Regions from separate parts of the Clostridium isatidis genome, predicted to be linked through region 2. Evidence: a T-box and tRNA genes for the amino acid it is inferred to sense, from the RefSeq annotation. Region 2 holds a T-box; the other holds one or more tRNA genes.

The links. The T-box of region 2 lies ahead of gltX (glutamate--tRNA ligase). A T-box ahead of a tRNA ligase gene usually reads a tRNA of that ligase, here a tRNA-Glu.
Region 1: it encodes a tRNA-Glu, which carries the amino acid that the T-box ahead of gltX (glutamate--tRNA ligase) is inferred to sense. The anticodon was not compared.

What each region holds. Positions count from the first base shown of each region.
Region 1 is NZ_CP016786.1:2,843,362-2,848,788, reverse strand. Features, by position in the region: gene BEN51_RS13585 (replicative DNA helicase) at 1-21, shown strand, start outside; gene BEN51_RS13580 (hypothetical protein) at 90-443, opposite strand; gene BEN51_RS13575 (DUF1858 domain-containing protein) at 603-785, shown strand; gene BEN51_RS13570 (acyl-[acyl-carrier-protein] thioesterase) at 833-1,588, shown strand; gene BEN51_RS13565 (BaiN/RdsA family NAD(P)/FAD-dependent oxidoreductase) at 1,664-2,923, opposite strand; tRNA gene BEN51_RS13560 (tRNA-Glu) at 3,148-3,222, shown strand; tRNA gene BEN51_RS13555 (tRNA-Val) at 3,227-3,302, shown strand; tRNA gene BEN51_RS13550 (tRNA-Asp) at 3,307-3,383, shown strand; tRNA gene BEN51_RS13545 (tRNA-Glu) at 3,415-3,489, shown strand; tRNA gene BEN51_RS13540 (tRNA-Val) at 3,495-3,570, shown strand; tRNA gene BEN51_RS13535 (tRNA-Asp) at 3,575-3,651, shown strand; tRNA gene BEN51_RS13530 (tRNA-Thr) at 3,675-3,749, shown strand; tRNA gene BEN51_RS13525 (tRNA-Glu) at 3,758-3,832, shown strand; tRNA gene BEN51_RS13520 (tRNA-Val) at 3,837-3,912, shown strand; tRNA gene BEN51_RS13515 (tRNA-Asp) at 3,918-3,994, shown strand; tRNA gene BEN51_RS13510 (tRNA-Thr) at 4,018-4,092, shown strand; gene BEN51_RS13505 (ATP-binding protein) at 4,189-5,163, opposite strand; gene BEN51_RS13500 (DnaD domain protein) at 5,156-5,427, opposite strand, start outside.
Region 2 is NZ_CP016786.1:2,025,664-2,031,090, reverse strand. Features, by position in the region: gene BEN51_RS09645 (pentapeptide repeat-containing protein) at 1-108, shown strand, start outside; gene BEN51_RS09640 (glycoside hydrolase family 3 protein) at 318-1,484, opposite strand; T-box leader at 1,652-1,879, shown strand; gene gltX (glutamate--tRNA ligase) at 1,928-3,589, shown strand; gene BEN51_RS09630 (PepSY domain-containing protein) at 3,693-3,950, opposite strand; gene BEN51_RS09625 (PadR family transcriptional regulator) at 4,129-4,455, shown strand; gene BEN51_RS09620 (DUF2812 domain-containing protein) at 4,442-5,427, shown strand, end outside.

The DNA.
Region 1 (5,427 bases), 820 kb from region 2:
GAGATGGTTTATAAAGAATAATACAATATATAAAATTCCTCAAGGCTTGTACCATGAGGAATTTTATTTTATATTATCAATTTTTAATTTTAATCCTTAATTGTTACTTGATATTCTATTGGTATTTTGTATTTAATTAAATTATTTTTATTTGTATTTTCTATATTTTTTATATCTAAATTTTTTAAATAAATAGTTCTTTTATATTCTGATATTATATTATTATTTGTGCATACTAAAGATAGGTTTAATATAAGAAAATTATTTATGTATCTTAAAGAAATATGTTTTTTTATTAGTCCGTTAAGAAAAATATATATATAATAATAATTAGGAGTTTGTACTAATTTTATTATTGGAAATTTATTTTTTTTTATTGAATTAGTATCTAATAAAGAATTTATTTTATTTTCAGCATTTCTAAGTAAAATATAATTTCCCATAAATTTATCCCTCCTTATATAATATAGTTTGTACACATAAATTAAAGTTATGCTATGAGTATTATGGTAATAATAAAATTAATATTTTATTTATTTTACTTATGTAAAAAATAGACTATAATTTAATTATTAGCAAAAATTATAAAAGGTGGGATAATTATGATAAGCAAAGATATGACTATAGGAGAAATAATAAGAAATAATCCTGATTCTGTTGAAATACTAATGGCATTTGGTATGGGATGCGTTGGTTGTCCGTCAGCACAAGGAGAAACATTAGAAGAGGCAGCTGCTGTTCATGGATTAAATTTAGAAGGCTTATTAGCAGAACTTAATAAATAATTGGGACTATTTTAGTCCCTATTATTTAATTTTCTTAGGAGGATATAATGGGAAGAAAATATAGCAAGAAATATGAAATTTATTATTATAATGTAGATAGCAAATTAAACTGCACAATGCCTGTAGTTCTTGGTATTTTATCAGATGTAGGAAATAAGGATTCGGAAGATTTAGGTTCAGGTGTTAATGAGCTATTAAATAAAAATATGACATGGATTTTTTATAATTATGATGTAAAAGTAAAAAGATATCCTAAGTATGGAGAAAAAATTAATGTTATAACTCAATCAATTGGATTTAAAAAGTTTTATGCAGTAAGAAATTATGAAATAATAGGTGAAGATGGAGAAAAAATAGTTGAGGGAAGTGCAACCTTTTTAATGTTAGATATTAAAAAAAGAAGAGCAATGAGAATACCTAAGGATCAGTATGCTGTATATGGTGAAGAAGGAGATATGGAAGGTGAATTTAAGCTTCCTAGATTGAGTGATTTTGAAGAGTACGATTATGAAGAAACATTTAAGGTGAGATATTCTGATATTGATTCTAATGGACATGTAAATAATACAAAATATATTGAATGGTCGATAGAAAGTTTACCTAAAAATATAGTTGATAATTATATGTTAGAAGAAATAAAGGTTATATTTGAAAAAGAATGTAGATATGGTGAAGAAGTAAAAGTACTATCAAAGATAATAGAAAATGAAGATGGAACCTTAACTATAAAACATAAGGTTATAAATTCAGAAGGTAAAGAATTAACAAAATTAGAAGGAAAAATGAAAGCCATTAATAATTAAGGAAATAATCAATTTTACTAATTTATAAAAAATATAAAAACTCTTCTGCTTATTCTACAGAAGAGTTTTTTGTTATTATTTTTTGTTTTGTATGCTGGTATAAATGCTTTCTGCAACGAAGTGACCTGAGCTCCAAGCCCATTGGAGATTAAAACCACCACAATCTCCATCCACGTCTAATATTTCACCACAGAAGTATAAGTCCTTAACTATTTTTGATTCTAGGGTGTTTGGATTAACTTCTTTTGTGTTAACTCCTCCAATTGTAACTTGAGCTTGATTAAATCCATTAGTACCGATACAAGTAAATTTCCATTCTTTTAATAAATTAATTAAATTATTTTTTTCTTTCCAAGTTAGCTCATAACAAGGAGTATGTATATTTTGTATTCCTGCACATTTCAGAATAGTAGGAATAAGCTTTTTATTTATTATTCCAATTAGAGCATTAGATATTGATCTATAGGAAAATACAGCTAGATGATTTTCAATAAAATCAGATAAATATTCTTTACTTTCCTTTGGCATCATATCAACTACAATTTCAACCTTTTCATTTTTTGAAAATGATCTTGATGCCAAGCCTGATATTTGAAGAATTGGTGGACCAGATATTCCATAATCGGTAAATAGGATTTCACCAAATTCCTTTCGTATGGCTTCATTATTTACAAGTAAAGTTGCATATCCATCAAACTTAACTCCAGAAATAGATTTTAAATAAGGAGCATCAAGTTTTAGTTGAACAATACCAGGTATAGGTTCAATTAAGCTATGGCCAAGGGATTTTGCTAAATTATAACCTGACCCATCTGAACCTGTTTTTACAGCAGATTTTCCTCCACAAGCTAAAACCAATTTGTTACATGTGAATAACTTATATTCATCATTATCTGTGGATAAAATAAATCTCTTATTCTTGTGGATATCTTTTATTTTGCAGCTTGTGTATAAAGGTATGTTTTTATCTTCTAGTGCTAATCTAAAAATATCCACAACAGAAGAAGCTTGTAATGATTTTGGATATAATTTTTTATTTTGAAGTTCTATAATAGGTAAACCTAAAGTTAGAAAAAAGTTCTCTGTATCCTCAACGGTAAATGAAGTTAGAGTATTAATAAAAAAGTTATTATTCTCACTATGGTAATTTATAAATGGAGAAGAAATACCTTTATTAGAAATGTTACATCTTCCATTACCAGTTGTAAGAATTTTTTTTCCTATTCGATCAGTAGCTTCTATAATAGCAACATCTAAACCATAATCTTTTGCGGTTATGGCAGCCATAAGTCCAGAAGCACCACCACCAACTATAATTAAATCATGATATATCATAATAAAACTCCTTAAAGTATAATAAATATATTTTATCACAGTAAAAAAAGTTTATAAATATTGGACAAAATATGTAATGAAATTTATAATAATGGTAAAGATATAAGTAGCAACTTTATAAAAAACAATAAAATAAAAAAGTTGTAAAAAAGTGTTGACATAAGATAAAACTTTATGTATTATAAATAATGTGCTCTTTGAGAGAGGACATTTTAAGTAGATTTGGCTCCTTGGTCAAGCGGTTAAGACACCACCCTTTCACGGTGGTAACAGGGGTTCGATTCCCCTAGGAGTCACCAATATGGAAGCATAGCTCAGCTGGGAGAGCACCTGCCTTACAAGCAGGGGGTCACAGGTTCGATCCCTGTTGTTTCCACCAAGTTGGCCCAGTAGCTCAGCTGGTTAGAGTGCCGGCCTGTCACGCCGGAGGTCGAGGGTTCGAGCCCCTTCTGGGTCGCCACTTTAAAATGCTTATTTGTAAAATATAATATGGCTCCTTGGTCAAGCGGTTAAGACACCACCCTTTCACGGTGGTAACAGGGGTTCGATTCCCCTAGGAGTCACCAATTATGGAAGCATAGCTCAGCTGGGAGAGCACCTGCCTTACAAGCAGGGGGTCACAGGTTCGATCCCTGTTGTTTCCACCAAGTTGGCCCAGTAGCTCAGTTGGTTAGAGTGCCGGCCTGTCACGCCGGAGGTCGAGGGTTCGAGCCCCTTCTGGGTCGCCATTTAAATATAAATATATTATTGTGCTGGCATGGCTCAATGGTAGAGCAGCTGACTTGTAATCAGCAGGTTGTAGGTTCGAGTCCTATTGCCAGCTCCACTTAACATGGCTCCTTGGTCAAGCGGTTAAGACACCACCCTTTCACGGTGGTAACAGGGGTTCGATTCCCCTAGGAGTCACCAATATGGAAGCATAGCTCAGCTGGGAGAGCACCTGCCTTACAAGCAGGGGGTCACAGGTTCGATCCCTGTTGTTTCCACCAAGTTAGGCCCAGTAGCTCAGTTGGTTAGAGTGCCGGCCTGTCACGCCGGAGGTCGAGGGTTCGAGCCCCTTCTGGGTCGCCACTTTAAATAATATAGATAATTATGCTGGCATGGCTCAATGGTAGAGCAGCTGACTTGTAATCAGCAGGTTGTAGGTTCGAGTCCTATTGCCAGCTCCAAAAAAGACTTTGGATTATTCCAAAGTCTTTTTTTGTTTAAAAAATACAGTTAGAAATATAGTATTTTCTAACTGTATAAATAGCATATTTAATTAATTATCTTTTCTTTAAATTTAATTGAATTCTTATATCTTCTGAATAAAATTTATATAATTTAAAGTTTCCAAGTAATCTTGAAGAAATCCTCTCAGTATAGATTTTACTTATATCAGATAGAGATAAGTTAGTTGATACAAGCATTTTCTTTTTCTTTAATAATTTTTTATTTAAAAGATTAAAAAATTCTGTAGTAGAGAAATCTGTTATCTGTTCAGCTCCTAAGTCATCGATTATTAGGAAATCACAATTTATTAGTAGATCTTCTAGTTCATGATTATTTTCAAAGATTATTTCTCTTAAATTTTTTATTAATTCATCAATTGTTCTGTAAACTACTAGGTGACCATTATCTAAAAGTTCCTTCGCAATACAGCAGCTTAAAAATGTTTTACCAGTACCAGAATTGCCATAAAATAAAATATTTTCATCCATGTTATTGAAATTAGGTATAAATTCTTCCTTAAAATATTTCACTATATTTTCAATATTCCTTCTTGGAGTATACTTATCATCACTAATCTTATAATTAGGGAATAGCGAAAGATCTAAATTATTAAAGTTATTAGTCTTAAGGTTTTCTTTTAGATCGGAATCTTTATAATAAAGATTTATTAATTTCTGTTTGTAACAAGAACATCTTTTATTTCCTATGAAGCCTTGATCTTTACACTTTTGACATTGATACCTAAGATTTAAATATTCAGGATCATAACCTTTAGCAACTAAAGCTTCATATTTTTTGAATCTTAAATCAGTTATCTCTTCTCTAATATTCTTTATTTCTTCTTCGCTTATTCCTTTTAATATAGATAAGGTGAGATTAAGAGATTTTTTTTGAATTAAATTATCAAACTCTAGAATCTCAGGATATTTCTCTTCAATTTCTTTACGTCTAATTTCTAATTTTTTTTGTTCTTCTAATCTTATATTTTCATAGATTAATGATAATTCTTTCTGATAACCTTTAATCATCTTTATCCCATCCTAACAATTTTTTTTCTAAGGAATCGTAATCATAATCGCGGCCCTTAAAATTATTAAATTTTAAATTAGATTTATTATATGTGGTAGTTTTATTATTATAAGTCTTATTAGAAGAGGAATTTTTATAAGCAGTTTCTTTTTCTTCAATATCTTTTAAGCTTTTAAGATTATCCTTATGCCAGCTAGATAGTATTCCATCTATATATTTAAAATCTGCCCTATTTAATCTCTGGAAGCATATATCACAAGCCT
Region 2 (5,427 bases):
GCTACACCAGCTCCCATGTCATACTTTATAAATAATATAGAGATGATACTAGGATTAATACTAAATGGTATTGGTATAGGATCTTTAGTTAAGAAAATAGTAAGATGAAAATAATTTACAATGTATAATATTATTTTTAATTCCGCTTATAGTTTGATTTTTTTGCCACTAAGCATAAAAAGCTAAATAATGATATCATGAATAAATTGATAGTCTGTGAAAGAAATTTTAATAGTCATTATAGATTTATTTCAAATATCATTATTTAGCTTCTAAAATTAACTTAATCTAATAAAACATAGCCGAAATTTTTAATATTATAAGATACCTAGTTCAAGCTTCCAGATAAGAATTCTTATAACTGCTTCATCAATTCTCTCTTCTGATATCTCTCCAGCTTTTACAGCTTCTAGTACTGATGGAATTTGGACTTCAAAGTTAGAGGCTATTATCAAATCATTTCCAGCTTTTACTGCTAATACTGCAGAAGAGGAGTCACCAATATATTCTTTTATCGCGTCCATTTTAAGATCATCAGTCATAACAACCCCATCAAAGTTTAGTTCTTTTCTTATTATTTTATTGACTTTTGCTGAAAGGGATGCGGGCAAGGTTTCATCCATAGATTTTACTATGTTATGTGAAACTAAAATACTTCCAGCTCCAGCTTGAATTCCTGCTTTAAATGGAAGAAAGTCATTTTCTATAAAGTTCTGATAGCTTCTTTCATCGATAGATATACCAGTATGAGTGTCTAAATTATTACCATAGCCAGGAAAGTGTTTTAAAGTAGAACCAATATTTTGTTTCTTCATTACTTTAATTACAGTTTCTACATATTTTGAAGTTTCAGATGCATTCTTTCCAAAGCTTCTATCATAAATAAAATCATATGGATTAGTAGATATATCAGCAACAGGCGCTAAATTTAAATTAATACCTAAGTTTTTTAATAATTTAGCTTTTTCTTCAGTATCACTTTCTATTAAAGGATAGCCGCCTTCATTATATAAGTCTTGTGGAGAATAAAAAGGTACGCCTCTAAACTCCGGATACCAGCTTAATCTATTAACTGTACCACCTTCTTCATCTATTGCAATTAATAGAGGTATATCAGAAGTTTCCTGATAACTTTCTATTGTTGAAGCTAAGGACTCTTTAGTTTGATTAACAATATTAGCATCGAATAATATAAAACCGCCTATATTATATTTTTGAATATCTTCTATTGCTGTTTCTGGATTACATCTAACTAAAAATATTTGACCTACCTTTTCTTCTAAAGTCATTGTTTTTAGTAGTTTTTCAGCTTTTTCCTTATTAGTTTCTTCTTTAGGAATACTATTTTCAGGTATTGAACTATTATTAGGAGGTAAGTTAGTATTTGGTTCTTTTGAATTTATAATATTTATTATTTTGTAGGATAAAAATCCTGAAATCGACGCTAAAATAATTAAACTTATAAGAATTAATAATTTTTTCATTTTGTATCTCCTAAAATTAATATAATCATCTATTAATACTATACAAATTTTTAGAAATTTATTCCTTACATAGAATATGCAAAAATATTACAAAGGAGTAAATGAATAAATATAGCATATTTACAAATACTAATTGTATATGTATAATATTACTGAATAAAAGTAATATAAAGACTTTGAAGGAGAAGAGTACATAGTAGTTTAAATTATAGAGATCTGGGAAGGGTGGAAGCCTGGAATTTAAAGCTATGGAAAGAAGCTCTGGAGTTATAAACTGAAACAGCATTATATGCAAGTAGGTTTATGGGTTCTCCCCTTATAGAGACTTTGAGTGGATTAGTAATAATACTAATCAATTTAGGTGGTAACGCGGAATAATATCTTTCGTCCTATTATATTGGGAGGAGAGATTTTTTTATTTATAGAAAGGAATGAATGAACAAATGAGTTTAGAAAAATTAGCAGATTTAATTTTCCCAAACATTGATAAAACACCAGAATATTATATTAAAAAATATCCAAAAAGAAATTTAAAAGAAGGTGCAATAGTATCAAGATATGCGCCATCCCCAACAGGCTTCCAACATATTGGAGGAGTTTTTGCAGCTTTGATAAATGAAAGATTAGCAAGTCAAAGTGAAGGTGTTTTCTTTTTAAGAATAGAAGATACAGATCAAAAAAGGGAAGTAAAAGGTGCAATTAAAGATACAATAGAAACAATGCATAATTTTGGAATGGACTTTAATGAAGGAATGACTGGAGAAGATAGTTCAGTAGGAGAGTATGGTCCATATCGTCAAAGTCAGAGACAAGAAATTTATGAAGCTTTTGCAAAGGACCTTATAAGAAAAGGATTAGCTTATCCATCCTTTGCTACACCTGAAGAATTAGCAGCTTTAAGAGAAAGACAAATTGAAGCAAAAATAACTCCAGGATATTATGGTGAATTTGCAACAGATAGAAATTTATCTCCAGAAGAAGCAATGGAAAAAATAAAAAATGGAGAAAACTATATCATAAGATTTAAATCACCAGGCAATATAGAAAATAGGGTTGATTTTCATGACTTAATAAAGGGAGATATAAGTTTCCCAGAAAATAATCAAGATATAGTAATCATTAAGGGAGATGGTCTTCCAACATATCATTTTGCTCACGTAGTTGATGATGCATTAATGAGAACAACTCATGTAATAAGAGGAGAAGAATGGTTATCGTCATTACCAATACATGTACAATTATTTGATGTATTAGGCTTAGAAAGACCAGAGTATGCGCATATCCCAACGATAATGAAAAATGATAATGGATCTAAGAGAAAATTATCGAAGAGAAAAGATGCAGAAGCTGCAGTTTCATACTATACTGAAGTTGGATATCCTGCTCAATCAGTAATTGAATATTTACTAAACATTATAAATTCAAGTTTTGAAGAATGGAGAACAGAAAATCCAGATGCTGATTATCATGAGTTCCCAGTTTCGTTAGATAAAATGAATAAATCAGGAGCATTATTTGACATAGTTAAATTAAATGATGTAAGTAAAGATGTTATTTGTAAGTTTAAAGCAGATAAGGTATATGGTTTATATACTGCTTGGGCTAAAGAATATGATAAAGAGATGTATGAATTAGTAACTAATAATGAAGCAATGGCTAAGGCGATTTTCAATATTGATAAGGAAGGTCCAAAACCAAGAAAGGACTTTGCAAAATGGGAAGATGTTAGAGGAAAGATAGATTACTTCTTTGATGAATTATTTAACAAGGAAACAGCTGAAAATGTAGAACTTCCAAAGACATTATCTTTAGAAGCAGCAAAAGAAATCATTAAAGTTTATAAGGATGAATTTAACTTTAATTCTGGAAGCCAAGAAGCTTGGTTTGAAGAATTAAAAGAAATAGGAGCAAAGCTTGGATATTGTGCTAATAGAAAAGAATATAAAGCTAATCCAGATCAATATAAGGGAATGATTTCTGATGTAGCAGGAGCTGTAAGAGCAGCTTTATCTCATAGAAGCAATACTCCAGATCTTTATACAATTATGCAAATATTAGGAGAAGAGAAAACAAAAGCTAGATTTCAAGCATTTTTAAATTTATAAATAATTATTCAATAAATTAGCTATTAAATAAAAGGAACTTAATAACTTTTGTTGTTAAGTTCCTTTTATAAATTTACTTTCATAAAATAGATAGAAAGCAAATTTAATCATATTCTCTTTCAATTTTTAATACCTGTCCTGTATTAGCATTTATTTTGATTTCATAAAGACCACTTTCAGTAAGGACATCAATATCATAGACTAATAAGCCACCATCATATTCTAATTCTATCTTTGCAATTCTGCCAGGAACATGTTGTAAAGCAATTTGTACTGCCGTTTCAGCATCTATTCTATAGTTTCTCCAGTAATTATCCCAAAGAACTGGATAGCAGTTGGTTCTAAAGCCATAGTCTAACATAAATAATTAATCCCCTATTATTGTTTTACTATGTCATTATATGCACAATTTTGAAATAAAGTTAATTGAGAATTCTAATTATTGACAATATCGATATTCGATACTACAATTATATTGAATGGTATACGATAAGAACATTTATATTTTAAATATCGAGTATCGATATAGGAGGTGAAAAATGGCAAGAGAACAGTTTCAAAATTTAACAGAGCCAATGTATTATATTTTACTTTCTTTGTTAGAGGAGAGATGTGGAGTTGATATTATGGAAAGGGTAGAGGAAATATCTAAAGGACGAGTAAAAATAGGACCAGGAACTTTATATGCTTTACTTGGACGGTTTGAAAAGGAAAGAATGATTAAGGAAACAGAAGTTGTTGGAAGAAAAAGAAGCTATATAATAACAGATAAAGGGTTAGCAATCTTAAAAGAAGAGTACGAAAGATTAATTAATTTAATAGAAGATGGTAGATTATTTTTAGTGGGAAAATATGATGAGGTTTAAAAACACTAAATATGTTATATATAATTTTTTGTCTTATGAGTATAGGCATATAGAAGATTATTTAGAAGAAATGGCATTAAAGGGATGGATATTATCTGATATAAAGGGGGATTTCTTAAAATTTAAAAGGAGTGAACCTAGAAGCTTAAAATATTCAGTTGATATATTTGATAGTATTTCTTTATTTGCTGGAAAAGATAATGAAAGGGCTTTAGAATATAGGGAATACTGCAAGAAGGCTGGTTGGGATTTTGTTTGTGAAAGAGAGAAAATACAAATTTATTTTAGTGAAGGCAGCAAAGAGAAAGTAGAAATTCATACTGATGAATTTGAAAGGTTTAATATTATTATGAAAGCATCTTTAAAACACGTTTTATTAAACTTTATAAATATAATCCTTCTTTTATTTCCTGAATATCTCTTAATCTTTAAAGGTACAGATGGACGTTTCTTAGCCAATTCTTTAAGTTTAGGTGTTCTTCTACAGCTTACTATTTTTGCTACACATGAGTTTACAGGAATAACTAACTTTTTATTATTTAGCATTAAAGGAAGAAGAAATTTATATAAAGGTGAAAAAGTATCTTATTATTTTACAGCAAGTGTGTTAATAAGAAAAGTCATATATAAAATAATGTTGGTGACCACCCTTTTAGTATTAGTGGTAATTGCTTTTGAACACGATTTTATTATGTTAGGTTTTTTTATTATCTTATTGATATTAACAGCTATATTTAACTATACAATTTCTTTAGTAAAAAATAAAAATTATAAAAATAATAAGATTACAGTTACAATTTCTTATGTATTATTGCCTTTGGTATGCTTTATTTTTTCAGCTGTAATTTTAAACAATATAATTTTCAGCAAGCTTTTAGAAGAGAATGATAACCACGAATATAGTGGAATAGAAAATGAACAAATATTAACCCTTGAAGATTTTGGGGATAAAAATTTAGGAGGAAATTTATT